4 regions of the Streptomyces sp. NPDC015661 genome follow, and region 2 is predicted to be linked to each of the others. Evidence: riboswitches for the same ligand, from Rfam matches in the RefSeq annotation. Region 2 holds a riboswitch; each other region holds the start of a gene.
What was found. A riboswitch is a leader RNA that binds a small molecule or an ion and turns the genes downstream of it on or off. The one in region 2 is predicted to bind cyclic di-AMP.

Region 1 (4,200 bases), on a different contig from region 2:
GGAGATCGTCCTCGCGTCGGAGGCCGACGGCGCCGAGGCCGCCCTCGACCGCCTGGCGAAGCTCGTCGCCGAGGGCCTGGACGAGCTCCCCGAGACCGTCTGACCCCGGTCCCCCTACGGTGAATGGCCGTGGCCGCCGAAAATTCCGGCGGCCACGGCCATTCGCATGACCGGGCCCACTTCCGGGCCTACTTCCGGGCCTACTTCCAGACCCACTTCACGACCCATTTCCGGACCCATTTCGGGGCAGCACAAACACCCCGGCCGAATGCCTATTCTTTGTATACGGTGTGCGTGTTAATTCCGGGCACTCGCCGTGTTGACGGCATGTTGCGAAACCCTCACACGGCCGCGCCCCGGGATTTTGAGCCGGTGCAGCGACAGCGAACGCTCCGCGTGCAGCGCGGTCAGCGACCTCGCCCGCTCGGCGTCGCCCCGCGCCACGGCGTCCACGATCGCGCCGTGCTCGGCCCAGGCCTCCACCGGCTGGGCCGGCTGGTCCACCACGTGCGTCCAGGCGATCTTGTGCCGCAGCTGGGTGAGCAGCGCCGTCAGGGCCGGGCTTCCGGAGGCCTGGGCGAGGGTCTCGTGGAACCAGCCGCCCAGCGAGCGCAGATCCTCGCCCTGCCCGCGCCTGGCCCGCTCCTGCCCCAGCCTGACCAGGCCGCGCAGCACCTTGAGGTGCGCCTCGGTGCGCCGCTGCGCGGCCCGCGCGGCCCCCAGCGGTTCCAGCAGCGCCCGCATGTCCAGCAGATCGGCCGCCTCCTGCTCGGTCGGCTCGGCGACATGGGCGCCCGCGTGGCGCCGGGTGACGACGAAGCCCTCCGATTCCAGGGTGCGCAGCGCCTCACGGACCGGGACGCGGGAGACCCCGTACCGCCGGGCGAGCTGCTCCTCGGTCAGCCGGCTGCCCCGCTCGAACACGCCGGAGACGATGTCGTCCCGGATCGCCGTGCATACCGAGTGCGCGGGAATGCGCATGTCCGACCTCCGCCTTGGTCCGCGCGAGTCAATTCCTTCGGCGCCTGTTCTGCGCCCGATCTGCGACTCTATTGCAGCGCGCCGGAATTTCCGATGCCCCAGCGGAATCCATGGATATCTTTTGGCCAGCGAAAAGCCCCGGCTCAGTACGAGCCGGGGCTTTTGCGACGCGGTGCGCGGCGGGGTCGGGTCAGACCTGGACGCCGCGGGCGCGGAGGTACGTGAGGGGGTTGATGTCCGAGCCGTACTCGGGGCTCGTGCGCGCCTCGAAGTGGAGGTGGGGGCCGGTGGAGTTGCCGCTCGAGCCCGAGACGCCTATCTGCTGGCCCGGCTCGACGGTCTGGCCGACATAGACCCCGATGGAGGAGAGGTGGCCGTACTGGGTGTACGTGCCGTCGTTCATCCGGATCACGATGTTGTTGCCGTACGCCCCGCCCCAGCCGGCCTCGACGACGGTGCCGGAGCCGACGGAGACCACCCGGGTGCCGTAGGCGGCGTGGAAGTCGATGCCGGAGTGGCTGCCGGAGGACCAGAGCGAGCCGCCGGTCTTGTAGCCGGTGGAGACGTACGAGCCGGCGACGGGGAGCTGGAAGGAGGCCAGGCGGCGGCGCTCGGCCTCGCGGGCGGCGCGCTCGCGCTCCAGGCGGATCTCCTTGGCGCGGGCCTCGGCCTTGCGCTTCGCCTCGGCCTTGGCCTTCGCCTTGGCGATGGCCTCGTCGGCCTCCTGCTCCTGGGCGGCGGCCTGGGCGTTGATCGGGTCGACGAGGGAGTCCTCGGTGATCACCTGGGTGAGGCCGGTGTCCTCGACGGAGCGGTTGTCCGTGTCGGCGGCGAGCGCCGGGGAGGCGAGGGTTCCGATGACGCCGGTGGTGGCGAGGGTCGCGACGCCGGCGATGCCCACGCTGCGGCGCGCCATCCGGCTCGGACCACGATGCTTCCCGGTGGCACGGGTGAACGCCATGTAGAGGCTGATCCTTTCCTTCCTTCTCGCCTACCGGGTTAGCTGACGGGTTCGGAGCAGGAAGGTCTCCTACGAGCCCCTCCGTCGAGACGAAGGCGCCCGATTCACCCCAGGGACTACATGTGGGTCCCCGGCTCCCCAGGCTCGCGCCTGACGGGGACTCGGCGATGACTGTCCGATGCCGCGGATGCGGCACGTGCAACTGACGGACAGCCGGACCGACGCTATGCGGATCGTCTTTCAATCACCAACCAGACACGCCTTTTGTAAGACATGCCACAGGGCAAATGATCATCCTTGATTGCAATACGGACAAAGCGGAGGACCCCGACGAACTAGGTCGTCGGGGTCCTCCTGTTGTCGCCTCGGGCCTGAATCAGCCCGTCACGACGGTCACTTCACCGATGCCGAGGGCGCGCACCGGCTCCGCGATCTGCGCCGCGTCACCGACGAGCACGGTGACAAGACGGTCCACCGGGAAGGCGCTGACCACGGCGGCCGTCGCCTCGACCGTGCCGGTCTCGGCCAGGCGCGCGTACAACTGGGCCTGGAAGTCGTCCGGGAGGTGCTGCTCCACCTGGTCGGCGAGCGTCCCGGCGACGGAGGCAGCCGTCTCGTACTTGAGCGGCGCCACGCCCACCAGGTTCTGCACGGCCGTCTCGCGCTCGGCGTCGGTGAGGCCCTCGGCGGCGAGGGTGCGCAGCACCTTCCACAGGTCCTCAAGTGCCGGGCCGGTGTTGGGGGTGTCGACGGATCCGCTGATGGCGAGCATCGCGGCGCCGTTCCCCCCGGCGTCCGAGCGGAGCACCTGACCGAAGGCGCGCACGCCGTACGTGTAGCCCTTCTCCTCGCGCAGGACCCGGTCCAGACGCGAGGTCAGCGTGCCGCCGAGGCAGTACGTGCCGAGGACCTGGGCCGGCCAGACGCGGTCGTGCCGGTCGGCGCCGATCCGGCCGATGAGCAGCTGCGTCTGCACGGCGCCGGGACGGTCCACGATGACGACCCGTCCGGTGTCGTCGGCGGTGATCGGCGGCATCGGGAGCGGCTCGGCCGGCTCACCGGTCCAGGCGCCCAGCGTCTCGGCGAGGACCTTGTCGAGGTCGACGCCCGTCAGGTCGCCGACGACCACGGCGGTGGCCGTGCCGGGCCGCACGTGCGCCTCGAAGAAGGCGCGGACGGCGGCGGCGTCGATCGCGGCGACGGTCTCCTCGGTGCCCTGGCGCGGCCGGGACATCCGGGACTCGGCCGGGAACAGCTCCTTGGAGAGCTGCTTGGCGGCGCGGCGGGCCGGGTTGGCCGTCTCGTGCGGGATCTCGTCGAGGCGGTTGCGCACCAGCCGCTCGACCTCGGTGTCGAGGAACGCCGGGGCGATCAGGGCCTCGGAGAGCAGGCCGAGCGCCTTGGGCAGCCGGGAGACCGGGACCTCCAGGGAGACCCGTACGCCCGGGTGGTCGGCGTGCGCGTCGAGCGTGGCGCCGCAGCGCTCCAGCTCGGCCGCGAACTCCTCGGCGCTGTGCTCGCCGGTGCCCTCGGAGAGCGCGCGGGCCATGATGGTCGCCACACCGTCGAGCCCGGCGGGCTCGGCGTCCAGCGGGGCGGGCAGGAAGATCTCCACCGCGACGACCTGCTGGCCGGGGCGGTGGCTGGTGAGCACGGTCAGACCGTTGTCCAGCTTCCCCCGGTCGGGGGCCGGGAAGGCCCACGGCTTCGCGGTGCCCGGCCGGGGCTGCGGGTGGAAGTCCATGCTCGTCAAAGACACGGCGGCGTCGGTCACTGGTCCGCTCCCTCTTCGTCATCGCCGTCGGCGTGGTCGCTCTGCTCGGTCGCCAGGGGCTCGTAGACGAGCACCGCGCGGTTGTCGGGGCGCAGCTTGGCCGCGGCGACCGCCTGCACCTCCTCGGCGGTGATGTCCAGGACGCGGTCGACGGCGGTCAGGGCGAGCTGCGGGTCGCCGAACAGCACGGCGAACCGGCACAGTTCGTCCGCGCGGCCCGCGACGGTGCCGAGCCGGTCCAGCCACTCGCGCTCCAACTGGGCCTGCGCGCGCTCCATCTCCTCGGGCGTGGGGCCCTCGGCGGCGAACCGGGCGAGCTCCTCGTCGACGGCCGCCTCGATCTGCGGGACCTCGACGCCTCCGGACGTCTTGACGTCCAGCCAGCCGAGCGAGGGCGCCCCGGCGAGCCGCAGCAGGCCGAAGCCGGCGGCGACGGCCGTGCGGTCGCGGCGGACCAGACGGTTGTGCAGGCGGGAGGACTCCC
Region 2 (4,200 bases):
GAGCACGCCGAGCTGGAGCAGCGCTCCCTGCGTTACCGGGGGAGCCGGCCGTCGGTGCCCCTCGAAGGGCGGACGGTCGTCGTGGTCGACGACGGGCTGGCCACCGGGGCCACGGCGCTGGCGGCCTGCCGGGTGGTACGGGCCCGGGGCGCGGCCCGGATCGTCCTCGCGGTCCCGGTGGCGCCGCGTGGCTGGACGGCCCGCCTCGGTGGCGAGGCCGACGAGACCGTCAGCGTGCACGCGCCGGAGCTGTTCTTCGCGATCGGGCAGTTCTACCGGGACTTCTCGCAGACCCCGGACGCCGAGGTGATCGCCTGCCTGGAGCGGAACAGGGCCACGCGGGCCCCCGTCGTGCGGGACACGGACGTGAGGATCCCGGTCGGCGGGGTCACCCTGAGTGGGCGCCTGGCGGTGCCCGAGGACGCGGGCGGCATCGTCCTGTTCGCCCACGGCAGCGGCAGCAGCCGCCACAGCCCGCGGAACCGGGCCGTCGCCGCGGCGCTCAACCGGGCGGGCCTGGGGACGCTGCTCTTCGACCTGCTGACCGAGTCGGAGGCGACCGACCGGGCGCATGTCTTCGACACCCCGCTCCTGGCCGGAAGGCTCGCCGGGGCCACGGAGTGGCTGGCCGCGAGGCCCGAGAGCACGGGACTCCCGTTCGGGTACTTCGGCGCCAGCACGGGCGCGGCCGCGGCGCTGTGGGCGGCGGGCGATCCCGCGTCCCCGGTGAGCGCCGTCGTGTCACGCGGCGGCCGGCCGGACCTCGCCGCCGAGCACCTGGCCCGGGTGCGTGCCCCGACGCTGCTGGTGGTGGGCGGCGCGGACGCGCTGGTCCTGGACCTCAACCGGCGGGCCCTGGCCCTGCTGCGCTGTGAGAACCGGCTCTCCGTCGTGGGCGGCGCCGGTCACCTCTTCGAGGAGCCGGGTGCCCTGGAGGAGGTGGCGGACCTCGCCACCTCCTGGTTCCAGGAGCACTTCCGGCGGCAGGCGGTCAGTACGCCGAGTTGACGTTGTCGATGGAGCCGTAGCGGTCGGCCGCGTAGTTGCAGGCGGCGGTGATGTTGGCGACCGGGTCGAACAGGTCCATGGACGTGCCGGGCACGTGGTAGGCGAGGAAGGTCGGCTCGATGACCTGGAGCAGGCCCTTCGACGGGGTGCCGGCGACGGCGTTGGAGTCCCAGAGGTTGATGGCCTGGGGGTTGCCGGAGGACTCGCGCATGACGTTGCGGAGGATCCCGTCGTAGGAGCCGGGGATGCCGTGCTGGCCCATGATGGCCAGCGACTCCCGGATCCAGCCGTCGAGGTTGTCGGCGTAGTTGGTGGCGGCGACCGGGGCCGCCTTGACGGCGGCCGGGGCGGCCGCGGCGGCCGAGGCGCCCGCACCGGTGGCGACGGCGGGGGTGGCCGACCGGTGCGCGGAGCGGCTCGCGCGCTCCGTCGTGGCGGACTTCTTCGCCTTCGCGGGGGCTGCCTTCGCGGAATCCCGACGAATCGTCAGTTCGAGACCGGGGCGAATGAGTGACGGATTGTCACCCACGACGCTCTTGTTGACACGGTAAAGGCTCTTCCAGCCGCCCTGAATTCCCTTCTTGTGGGCGATCAGGGAAAGCGAGTCGCCGCTCACGACGGTGTACGTGTGCGCGGCGGCCGGGGCGGCGGGCGCCTTGGCCGCGACCGGCGCGGCGGGGGCGGCGAAAGACTGGGCGGCGATCTGCGGGGCGCCGGAGACGGGCGCCGCGCCGGCGACGGCCGGGGCGATGAGCGGCAGGGTCAGGGCGGCGCCACCGGTGCCGACCAGGGCGAGGCCGCGCGAGACGCGGACGCGGCGGGGGCGGCGGTGCTTACCGTGAGCAGGCATGACGGTTTCCTCTCCGGCGCCTGCGGGGTGAGCTGTCGGGTTCGGACGGGAGCTGTCCGGCCGCGCGCACGCGGCTTCACCCCGAGCCGTTCCGGAATCCGGACCGGCGTATTCGTGGGTCCCCCGCTCCTGCCGTCGGGTGAAAAGGGAGGTTTAGCGAGCGGCGGCAGGATTGGGCGTTCCGCTCGAATGGAGGTGACCGTAGGCCAGTAATGCGACGGATAACAAGGGGAGTGGTTGCCGTGTGCCGTTAAATGGATCAATGAATTCGGTGAATTCAAGATCGATGCCGTCCCCGGGGTGCCGAACTTCCTTGTCCGGTACGGGGTGGGGGAAGGAGTCGCCGGGCGACCGGGTTGCCCGAGTGAGTCGCATCACCCGGAGTGCAATGTCCGAATTTGGGGTGTAATTCCGGGGTGGGTAATTAGGGGGGGAATCCCCGCGATGGGGCGTGTTCCTCCCGGCGACTCTCCGAGTGGGAGCAAAAGTCGCAAAACCGACATTCGTCTTGAAAGATGGAGGGAGTCGACCCAGGAGCCACCCCCATGCCGCCTTCCACCTCCCAGCTCAGCCCCGACGCCCTCGACCGCGAGGCGGCCGCCCTCTTCGAGAGCGCCACCTGGCAGCGGATCGTCACGGACTGGAACGCCCCGGAGCCCTCGCCACCCGCGGAGGAGGGCTGGCGGGAGCTGCTCAGTGTGCCCGTGGACCGGCTCGTCGCCGACGCGCTCGCCGCCCTGCCGCCGGCGCTGCCCGTCGAGCGCCGGCTCCCGGGGCGCCTCGGAGCCGTACTGCCGGACCGGCTGCACGCCTGGCGCCGCATCGGACAGCCCGAGCTGCGCCCCTCGGTCCACCTCGGCTACGCGCGCCTGGTGCTGACGGAGTGGGGCTGGCAGAACGCCCCGTACAAGCTGCGGGACGTGCGCGGCGCACGGTGCGTCTGTGGGGCCCTGCTCGCAGCCCACCGGCTCGGCTACGGCGGCGCGGACACCATGAACGAGGCGGCCGCCTGGATCATGACCGAGTTGCGCTCGCGGGGATGGCAGGAGCTGATCGGGCCGTGGAACCGGGCCCCCGGCCGTACGGCCGCCGACGCGGTCGCCCTCCTCGACGCCACGGTCCGCCGCGCCGCGCTCGCCGGCCGCTGACGGCACGCCCGGGATCCGGACGGCGACCGCACGGCCGCCGCCCGGATCCCGGGGCGGGATCAGCCGCTGACGCTCGCGGCGCCGGTCTCGATGTGCCCGGTGTACCGGCGCGACCAGGTTCCGTCGATGTCGGCGGAGATCGTGAAGTCGTACCAGCCGCCGTTGTACGCCACCGCGTTGAAGAAGTCCTCGCGGCTGGAGTTCGCCGGCACCGTGTACGTCCACGGGCCGTCGGAGCGGTAGGCGTTCGAACGGATCGTGAAGGTGACGGGACCGGCCGAGGTGTTCGTCATCCTGAACCACAGGGCCGTCTTGCCCGTCCCCGCCTCGGGCGCGAAGCGGGCGGCCACCTCGACGGCCTTGCCCGCCTTGGACGCGTCCCCGATGAACCGGCGCAGGAAGCGGTTGGGGCCCATCATCGAGATGTCGTACTTCCCCGAGCCCGAGCCGAGTCCGATGTTGAAGTAGTCGGTGGCCGTGCCGCCCGGGTCGACGGTGTACTGCCAGGCGGCCGTGTCCCGGTACTGGTGCGGGTGGATCGAGAAGTGCGCGGAGCGCTTGGCCTCCGTGCCCTGGTTGGTCATCGAGAACCAGGCCAGGATCTTGCCCGCGGCGCCGAACTCGAAGCGATCGAGGTTGCCGTTCACCTGGTACGGCAGCGCGCGCGCCGGACGGGTGCCGGACTCCTGGGCGGGCAGCGCGTTGTTCTGGGGCGCCGGATTCGGCAGCGGGCCGCAGGTGGCCTGCCCGATGACCTTCGCCGTCGAGGGGAGGCCGGCGGGCACTCCGTACACCGGGTGGGCGAAGTCGAAGACGCCGGTCAGATCGCCCGTCACCTTCCGCCGCCAGTCGCTGATGTTGGGGCAGGTGGCCGGGGTGCCGAGCGCCGTCGTCCAGGTCTCCATGAAGCGCAGCACCGAGGTGTGGTCGAAGACCTCGGAGCTCACCCAGCCGCCCCGGGTCCACGGGGACATGACAATCATCGGGACGCGGAAGCCCAGACCGATCGGCACGCCGTCGAGGTACTCGCCCGGGGTGCCCGGAGGGGCGACCGGCGGCGGCACGTGGTCGAAGAAGCCGTCGTTCTCGTCGTAGTTGAGGAACAGCACCGTGGAGTCGAACACCTCGGCGTTCGCCGCCAGCGCGCGGTAGACGAGGTCGACGAAGTGGGCGCCGTCCCCCGGAGGGGCGTAC
Region 3 (4,200 bases), on a different contig from region 2:
CTTCGCCCAGATGGTCGTCGTGCCGCTGCTCCAGCGGCACCGGATCCTCACGCAGGTCTCCGGGGACCACCTGGAAGTGATCAAGCTGATCCCGCCGCTGGTCGTCGACGAGGCGGACGTGGACCGGTTCGTCACCGCCTTCACCGAGGTCATGGACGACGCCCACGGCGGCGGCGGGCTGATGTGGGACTTCGGGAAGACGCTGGTCAAGCAGGCGATCGCACAGCGCTGACGCCTGCCACGGCGCGGGTTTTGCCTCTGAGGCAAGAAACTTGCCTCAGAGGCACGAACCTGGCGGAATGGACGCATGGACCACGTCCCCGGGGACACCTCCCCGGACCCTGTCACCCCCGACGTCCTGCCCGACGTCGCCCCCCAGCTGCGGGCCCTGCGCCGCCGCCGGGGACTCACCCTGGAGGCCGCCGCCCAGCGGGCCGGTCTCTCGCCGGCCCACCTCTCGCGCCTGGAGACCGGGAACCGGCAGCCCTCGCTGCCCATGCTGCTCGCCCTGTCCCGTATCTACGGTACGACGGTCTCCGAGCTCCTGGGGGAGACGCCCCCCGAACGCGATCCCGTCGTCCGGGCCGGCCGCTCCGAACCCGTCGAGGCCGACGGCTGGATCTACCGGCAGGCGGGCGGCGCCGGGCGCGCCCTCCAGTGCCTGCGGGTCCACGTGCCGTACGCCACCCGGGCCGACATCGTGCGCGTCCACCCCGGTGAGGAGTGGATCCACGTCCTGGAGGGGCGGGTGCGGCTCGCGCTCGGCGAGGCCGTCCATGTGCTCGACCCCGGGGACAGCGCGCACTTCGACTCGCTCACCCCGCACCGGATCGGCGCCGCCACACCCGGCGGGGCCGAGCTGCTCTTCGTACACACCCTGATGCAGAGCCCCGCCGCCGAGCTGTGCCTCGGTGACGGGACCCCGCACCGGCGCTGACGCACCAGAAAGGACCGACATGTCCGAGAAGTCCGTACCGGTCACCGGCGAGGAGCGCGGTGAAGGCAAGTTCCCCAAGGGGCTCGTGCTCCGGCTCTTCGCCTATCTGATCGCCGGCCACCTCTTCGCCGGTTTCCTCTACCTGCTCTTCGTGCTGGGCGGGCAGAACCAGTAGCCGGGGCTACGCCTCGGTGAGGAGGCGCTCCCGCAGCCGCTCGCGGGTCTGCGGGGCCAGCTTCAGGCCCTCGGTGAGGTAGCCGTCCACCGAGCCCCAGGTCGTCTCGATCGTGTCGAACGCGGCCCGCAGATACTCCACCCGCGCGTCGAAGAGCGGGCTGAGCAGCTCCATCACCTCGGGAGACATCGCGTCCGGGGAGGTGGAGCTGCGGCGCACCTTGTAGCGGCGGTGCGGGGCGTTCGACTTCACGTAGTCCGCCTCGATCGCCTCCCGCTCGACCCCGACCGCGAGCAGGGTGATCGCGATGGCGACCCCTGCCCGGTCCTTGCCGGCCGCGCAGTGCAGCAGGGCCGGGACGCTCTCCTCCGCCATGGAGTGGAGGAGACGGCTGTGCTCCTCGGTCCGCTCCAGCACGTTCTTGCGGTACGAATGGGACATTCGGGCGGCCGCCTTGCCGTCGCCGAGGATCTCCCGCAGCTGCGCGATCTCGCCGTCGCGCACCAGCTTCCAGAACTCCTTGCCGTCGGCCGGGTCGTTGAGCGGTATGTTCACGTTCCGCACGCCGGGCAGCTCGACGTCCGCGCCCTCGATCCTCCGGTCCGCCTCGTTGCGGAAGTCGAAGACGGTGTGCAGGCCCAGCGAGGCGAGGAAGGCGGCGTCGTCCTCCGTCGCGTGGGCGAGGTGGCCGCTGCGGAAGAGGCGCCCGGAGCGGACGGCGCGCCCGTCCGCCGTCGGCAGGCCGCCCACGTCCCGGAAGTTGCGGACCTCCGTCAGTTCGGGCTCGTCGGCTTCGGCGGGCGGGACCTGCGGCAGCTGCTGCGTCACGGCTGCTCCTGTTCTGTCGATCGGTTCCTGGGGCAATCATCTCGGGTGGGGGCCGGAACACGCACCCCCTCGGACGGGAATGGGTGATCTGTCCGTATTGAGCTGTTCGGTATAACCCGCCCCGTTTGCAGGGGAGATGGGGATCGGCGCGTGAGCAGCGTCATAAACGTGACGGACCGTGCCTGATCGTCTTTTCCAAATACCCCCCGGGAAAAGGAGATCGAGGGACCGTCATCCACGGAGGGTGACCGGAATTCCGGCCGGATATCACGCGATCCGCGAGCACTTGAAAAGCGTGGCTTGTTCACGCCGACCCCACTCGTCTAGCGTCGCGCTCACTCCGGTCGGACCGCCGAATCCTGCCACCGCCCGGAATCCGCACTCACCCGTACGAGGCAGGAGCGGGGGACCCAGGTAAGTACGCCGATCCCTCGAAGAAGGACGGCTCGGGGTGAAGCCGCGTGAGAACGCGGCCGGACATCTCCAGTCCGAACCCGACAGCTCACCTCGCAGGCGACGGAGAGGAATTCGCCATGCCCGCGAAGGGTAAGCACCGCCGCCCCAAGGTCAACCGCCTGACCCGTGGCATCGCCGCCGCCGGCACCGGCGGCGCCGTCGTCGCCCTCCCGCTCCTCGGAGCCACCGGCGCCCACGCCGCCGAGCAGGCCGCCCCGGCCGCCGCTCCCGCCGTCGCCCAGGTGAAGGCCGCCGTCGAGGCCGCGCCCGCCACCGCGAAGGCCGCGCCGAAGACGTACTCCGTCGTCCGGGGCGACTACCTGTCGAAGATCGCCGCCGAGCACCACCTCGCGGGCGGCTGGCAGAAGCTGTACAAGGACAACCGCCAGGTCATCGGCGAGAACCCCTCGCTGATCCTGCCCGGCATGAAGCTCACCCTCGGCGCCAAGAGCACCGCCAAGGCCACCGCGCCGAAGGCGCACAAGAGCACGCAGAGCTCCGGCAAGAACGGCGACGCCCCGCGCGCCTCCCGCAGCAGCGAGCGCTCCTCGGCCCCGGCCGCCGCGACCACCTCCTCCTCTTCGTCGTCCTCCTCGTCGGCCGGCACGACCTCCTCCTCCGGCTGGGTCGCCCCCGTCAGCGGCGGCATCGGCACCCCGTACCGCGCCGCGGGCTCCATGTGGTCCTCCGGCTACCACACCGGTGTCGACTTCATCGCCTCCACCGGCACCACCGTCGTCGCGGTCGGCCCCGGCACCGTCTACTCCGCCGGCGACGGCGGCGCGTACGGCAACCAGGTCGTCATCCAGCACGCCGACGGCACCTTCTCGCAGTACGCCCACCTCTCCTCGATCTCCGTCTCCGCCGGCCAGACGGTCACCGGCGGCCAGCAGATCGGCCTCTCCGGCGCGACCGGCAACGTCACCGGCCCGCACCTGCACTTCGAGATGCGCACCGGGCCGGAGTACGGCTCCGACATCGACCCGCTGGCCGCCCTGCGCCAGCACGGCGTGAACATCTGACGCCACGTCGCCCTCCCGAGGCCCGGCACGCAGGTGCCGGGCTTCCGGCGTATTCCGGCTTGGCGGAATCTTTATCGGTGGCATATGTCACCCTCCGTCAACCCTTCCTTACGGTCGCGTAGGTCACATCCGAAAGGGAAGGATGTGTTTCCGTGGCAGACGATTCGACATCAACAGACAAGAACGCATTCGGGTCGTACGCGGCGATCGGTGACAGCTTCACCGAGGGCGTCGGAGACCCCGGGCCCGACGGGACGTACGTCGGCTGGGCGGACCGCTTCGCGGTCCTGCTCGCCGACCAGCTGCCGGAGCACGACGACTTCCGCTACGCCAACCTGGCCGTACGCGGGCGCCTCCTCGACCAGATCGTGGCGGAACAGGTACCCCGTGCGAAGGAACTCGCCCCCGACCTGGTGACCTTCTGCGCGGGCGGCAACGACATCATCCGCCCCGGGACGGACCCGGACGACGTGGCCGAGCGCTTCGAGCGCGCCGTCGCCGACCTGACCTCCGCCGTCGGCACCGTCATGGTGACCACCGGCTTCGACACCCGCGACGTGACCCTGCTCAAGCACCTGCGCGGCAAGATCGCCACCTACAACGGACACGTCCGGGCCATCGCGGACCGCTACGACTGCCCGGTCCTCGACCTCTGGTCGCTCAAGTCCGTCCAGGACCGGCGCGCCTGGGACGACGACCGGCTGCACCTCTCGCCCGAGGGACACACCCGCGTCGCCCTGCGCGCCGCCCAGGTCCTCGGCATGCCGGTGCCCGCCGACCCG
Region 4 (4,200 bases), on a different contig from region 2:
CTGTCCCGGGGCCGCTGGGTGGCCACCCATTACGGGCTCTACAACACCGTGTGCGGGGTCGGGATCACCCTCGGGAACCTGGGGACGGGCGCACTCCTCGACGTCACCGGCTGGTCGGCGCTGCCGTGGCTGGTGCTGTGCGCGGTGGGCCTGGTGTGCGCGGCGGCGATGGCGCTGCTCGGCCGGAGTGGGCGGCTGGACGCCGACTGAGGCCGTCGGGGGTGGGGCGGCCGGCCGCCCCCGTACGCCACTCGGCCCCGTGGGAGTCGCCGCCCCGTCCGGCGGCGGCCACCCTGGGAGGGCGCGGTGCGGACCGCGGCCGGTCGGACCGGGCAGGAGAGCACAGGTGGGGCACCCCCTAGGAGCGGCGGGCGGAGGGCGGCGGGGCGGTGAGAGCGGCCGCCCCGCGTACGGCGGCGCCCGGCGGTTCATCCGCGCGCTGCCCCCGCTGGTCATCCTGGGCGGTGTCGTCTTCGACCTGGCGACACCGCCCGAGTACACGGCGGCGCCGCTCTTCTCCGCCGCCCCGCTGATCGCCGCACCCTTCTTCTCCCTGCTGACCACCCTGCTCACCGGGATCGCCGCCGTCCTCGCCTCGATCGGGCTGCACGTCTACAACGGCACCGTCGACGAGATCCCCGCCCTCACCGAGACCCTGACCGTCGTCACCGTCTCCGCGCTCGCGCTCCTCATCAACCGGGTCGTGCGCCGCAGCGGCGAGCGGCTCGCCTCGGCGCGGGTCATCGCGGAGACCGCGCAGAAGGCGGTGCTGCCGATGCCCGCCGAGCGGATCGGCGGGCTGCAGTGCGCGGCGCGGTACGAGGCGGCGCAGGCCGACGCGTTCATCGGCGGGGACCTCTTCGCCGTCCAGGACACCCCGCACGGGGTGCGGCTCGTGGTCGGGGACGTCCGGGGCAAGGGGATGGACGCCGTGGAGGCCGTCGCCGTCGTCATCGGGGCCTTCCGGGAGGCGGCGGAGCAGGAGCGGACCCTGGAGGGCGTGGCGCAGCGGCTCGAACGGGCGCTGGCCCGGGAGGGCACCCGCCGGGACGGGCTCGACGCCTTCGAGGGGTTCACCACGGCGGTGCTCGCCGAGATCCCGCGCTCCGACGGAGCCGGGACCTTCGACGGCTTCGTCCGGGTCGTCAACCGCGGGCACCCGCCTCCGCTGATGCTGCACGCGGACGGGCGGCTGGAGTCCCTGGAGCCGGGCGAGGCGGCGCTGCCGCTCGGGATGGGCGACCTGGCGCCGTGGCCGGACCGGGCCGAGGGACGGCCGTTCCCGCCGGGCGCGACGCTGCTCTTCTACACGGACGGCCTCTCGGAGGCGCGGAACGCGCAGGGCGTCTTCTACGATCCGGCCGCGCGGCTGGCCGGGCGGATCTTCCCGGGGCCCGAGGAGCTGCTCGACGCGCTCGTGGACGACGTACGGCTGCACACGGGCGGCGGGGCGACCGACGACATGGCGCTGCTCGCGGTGAGCCGCCCGGCGACGGGGCAGCCCGAGCGGCGCCGGACGATGCCGGTGGTGCCGCCGGACGGGTCCGGTCACCAGGCGTAGTCGAAGGGTGTCACTGCGATAACAATTGACATAACGTCAGATCGCGAGTGTTTGACGGGCTCGCTCTGAAGGGGGGTCAAGTCGGGCCATTACCTCTCAATTCAACGAATGATCAAGGGCAACGGCTTGGAATCGGGACCCCCTGTCTATTAACGTTCGATAACGCAGCGCGGTCGTCCCAGCCGTCGCAAGAGGCGGCACCGTGCGCACGCGCCGAATCCTGAAAAGGAACCGGGGAACCACCACTTGGGGTGAATCGGGCCCCTTCGCACTCGTGCGAGCGTGCCCGTAGGAGACCTTCCCGCTCCGAACCCGTCAGCTAACCCGGTAGGCGAGACGGAAGGAAAGGAGCGCGCCCCCGTGGCGTCCAACACCCCCGCACCCGAAGCCCCCTTCGATGCCTTCGGTGGTGGTGCGGGTCCCGCCGCCCCGGGCACCGAGTGGAACCCCACCGAGGGCTCCCTGCGCGCCGAGAGCCGCTCCGGCGGCCGGCACCGGGTCGTCAAGCAGCGCTCCAACTTCGCCCGCTCCTCCACCGTCCTCGGCGTCGGCGTGATCGCCGCCGTCGGCGCGGGCGGCCTCGCCACCGCGCAGGAGAAGCCCCCGGTGGCGATATCGCTGCCGGACCTCCCCGACCTTGACCTGCCGGACGCCCACGACCTCCCCGGCGTCGGCGACCTCCTCCCCGAGGAGAGCGCGCCCGTCAGCGCGGACCGCGCCAACCCGAACCCGCTCACCTCCGCCACGTACACCACCGCGGCCGACGAGGGCACCGAGCAGGCCGCCGCCCCCGCCGCGGGCGAGGCCCTGCGGGCCCGCATCCTCCAGCAGGCCGAGCAGCAGCAGGCCTCCGCCGACGCCGCCGAGCTCGCCGCCGCGGAGAAGGCGGCCGCCGAGAAGGCCGCCGCGGAGGCCGCGGCCAAGGAAGCGGCCGCGGAGAAGGCGGCCGCCGACGCGAAGGCGAAGGCCGAGGCGGAAGCCAAGGCGAAGGCCGAGGCGGAGGCCAGGGCGAAGGCGGAAGCGGCGGCCGAGGCCGAGCGCCTCGCCCAGCTCGCCGCCAGCTACTCGCTGCCCGTCTCCTCGTACACCCTCACCGCCACCTACATGCAGGCCGGCTCGATGTGGTCCTCCGGCTACCACACCGGCCTCGACTTCGCCGCCCCCACGGGCACCCCGCTCAAGGCGGTCCACGGCGCCACCGTCAAGTCGGCCGGCTGGTCCGGCTCCTACGGCTACCGGATCGTCCTGGAGCTGGAGGACGGCACCGAGGTCTGGTACTGCCACCTCTCGTCCATGCTGGTCAGCGCCGGCCAGACCGTGAGCACCGGCGAGACCATCGGCCGCGTCGGCGCCACCGGCAACGTCACCGGCGCCCACCTCCACATGGAGGTCCACACCGCCGGCGGCGACGGCATCGACCCGGCGGCCTGGCTCCGCTCCAAGGGCCTCAGCCTCTGAGGCACCCGCACGGAATAGGCCCAGCGGCGGGCGTGGTTGATCCACGCATGACTTCTCTCCGCACGCTGGGCGACTCCGACCTGCACGTCTTCCCCGTGGCCCTGGGCGGCAACGTCTTCGGCTGGACCGCCGACGAGGCCGAGTCCTTCGCCGTCCTCGACGCCTACGCCGCCGCGGGCGGCAACTTCGTCGACTCCGCCGACGTCTACTCCGCGTGGGCCGAGGGCAACGAGGGCGGCGAGTCCGAGACCGTCATCGGCCGCTGGCTCGCCTCCCGGGGCAACCGCTCCGACATCGTCGTCGCCACCAAGGTCGGCGCCCACCCCCGCTTCAAGGGCCTCTCCGCCCCCACCATCAAGGCGGGCGCGGAGGAGTCCCTGCGCCGCCTCGGCACCGACCACATCGACATGTACTACACGCACTTCGACGACGAGTCCGTCCCGGTCGAGGAGATCGTCACCGCCCTCGACCAGCTGGTGAAGGACGGCAAGGTGCGGGCCGTCGCCGCCTCCAACATCTCCCCGGAGCGGCTGCGCGCCTCCCTCGACTTCGCCGAGGCCGAGGGCCTCACCCGCTACGTCGCCCTCCAGCCGCACTACAACCTGGTCTCCCGCGACACCTACGAGGGCCCGCTCCTGGAGACCGTCGAGCAGGCCGGGCTCGCGGCCGTCCCGTACTACGGGCTCGCGGCCGGCTTCCTCACCGGCAAGTACCGCCCCGGTGCCGACATCGACAGCGTCCGTGCCGCGGGCGCCGCCAAGCACCTGGACACCGAGCGCGGCCGGGCCGTCCTCTCCGCCCTCGACACCGTCGCCGAGGCGCACGAGGCGGAGCTCGCCACCGTCGCCCTCGCCTGGCTCGCCGCCCGGCCGACCGTCGCCGCGCCGATCGCCTCGGCCCGCACGGTCGAACAGCTCCCGGCCCTCGTCGCGGCGGCCGACCTGAAGCTGACGGAGGCCGAGCTGAAGCTGCTGACCGAGGCCTCGGAGGCCTAGAACCCATCCGGCCCTGACCCGCCGGACAGCCCCTAACTCCGGTACGGGTTGTAGCCGTCGTAGTCCAGGTACTGCGGCGGCGCCCAGGCCCGGCCCGTCGCCCGCGCCGCGTACGTGAGGGCCGGGGAGGCGACCGCGCGGCGCTGCCAGAGGTGGTGCAGCAGCTCCTGCTCCCGGGCCGGGAAG

Region 1: another riboswitch for cyclic di-AMP. It lies ahead of ACF07V_RS25520 (M23 family metallopeptidase); the one in region 2 lies ahead of ACF07V_RS05035 (transglycosylase SLT domain-containing protein).
Region 3: another riboswitch for cyclic di-AMP. It lies ahead of ACF07V_RS20755 (peptidoglycan DD-metalloendopeptidase family protein); the one in region 2 lies ahead of ACF07V_RS05035 (transglycosylase SLT domain-containing protein).
Region 4: another riboswitch for cyclic di-AMP. It lies ahead of ACF07V_RS33595 (M23 family metallopeptidase); the one in region 2 lies ahead of ACF07V_RS05035 (transglycosylase SLT domain-containing protein).

The regions. Positions count from the first base shown of each region.
Region 1 covers NZ_JBIBST010000009.1:285,197-289,396, forward strand. The annotation lists gene ACF07V_RS25510 (HPr family phosphocarrier protein) at 1-103, shown strand, start outside; gene ACF07V_RS25515 (GntR family transcriptional regulator) at 298-981, opposite strand; gene ACF07V_RS25520 (M23 family metallopeptidase) at 1,172-1,942, opposite strand; cyclic di-AMP (ydaO/yuaA leader) riboswitch at 1,955-2,119, opposite strand; gene ACF07V_RS25525 (M16 family metallopeptidase) at 2,319-3,716, opposite strand; gene ACF07V_RS25530 (M16 family metallopeptidase) at 3,713-4,200, opposite strand, start outside.
Region 2 covers NZ_JBIBST010000002.1:117,914-122,113, reverse strand. The annotation lists gene ACF07V_RS05040 (phosphoribosyltransferase family protein) at 1-1,008, shown strand, start outside; gene ACF07V_RS05035 (transglycosylase SLT domain-containing protein) at 992-1,858, opposite strand; cyclic di-AMP (ydaO/yuaA leader) riboswitch at 1,863-2,027, opposite strand; gene ACF07V_RS05030 (hypothetical protein) at 2,404-3,006, shown strand; gene ACF07V_RS05025 (phosphocholine-specific phospholipase C) at 3,066-4,200, opposite strand, start outside.
Region 3 covers NZ_JBIBST010000007.1:297,856-302,055, reverse strand. The annotation lists gene ACF07V_RS20775 (aspartate aminotransferase family protein) at 1-232, shown strand, start outside; gene ACF07V_RS20770 (helix-turn-helix domain-containing protein) at 308-937, shown strand; gene ACF07V_RS20765 (DUF6126 family protein) at 957-1,112, shown strand; gene ACF07V_RS20760 (tyrosine-protein phosphatase) at 1,119-1,940, opposite strand; cyclic di-AMP (ydaO/yuaA leader) riboswitch at 2,297-2,469, shown strand; gene ACF07V_RS20755 (peptidoglycan DD-metalloendopeptidase family protein) at 2,474-3,418, shown strand; gene ACF07V_RS20750 (SGNH/GDSL hydrolase family protein) at 3,571-4,200, shown strand, end outside.
Region 4 covers NZ_JBIBST010000016.1:20,458-24,657, reverse strand. The annotation lists gene ACF07V_RS33605 (MFS transporter) at 1-210, shown strand, start outside; gene ACF07V_RS33600 (PP2C family protein-serine/threonine phosphatase) at 347-1,561, shown strand; cyclic di-AMP (ydaO/yuaA leader) riboswitch at 1,763-1,910, shown strand; gene ACF07V_RS33595 (M23 family metallopeptidase) at 1,922-3,019, shown strand; gene ACF07V_RS33590 (aldo/keto reductase) at 3,067-4,014, shown strand; gene ACF07V_RS33585 (PrsW family intramembrane metalloprotease) at 4,047-4,200, opposite strand, start outside.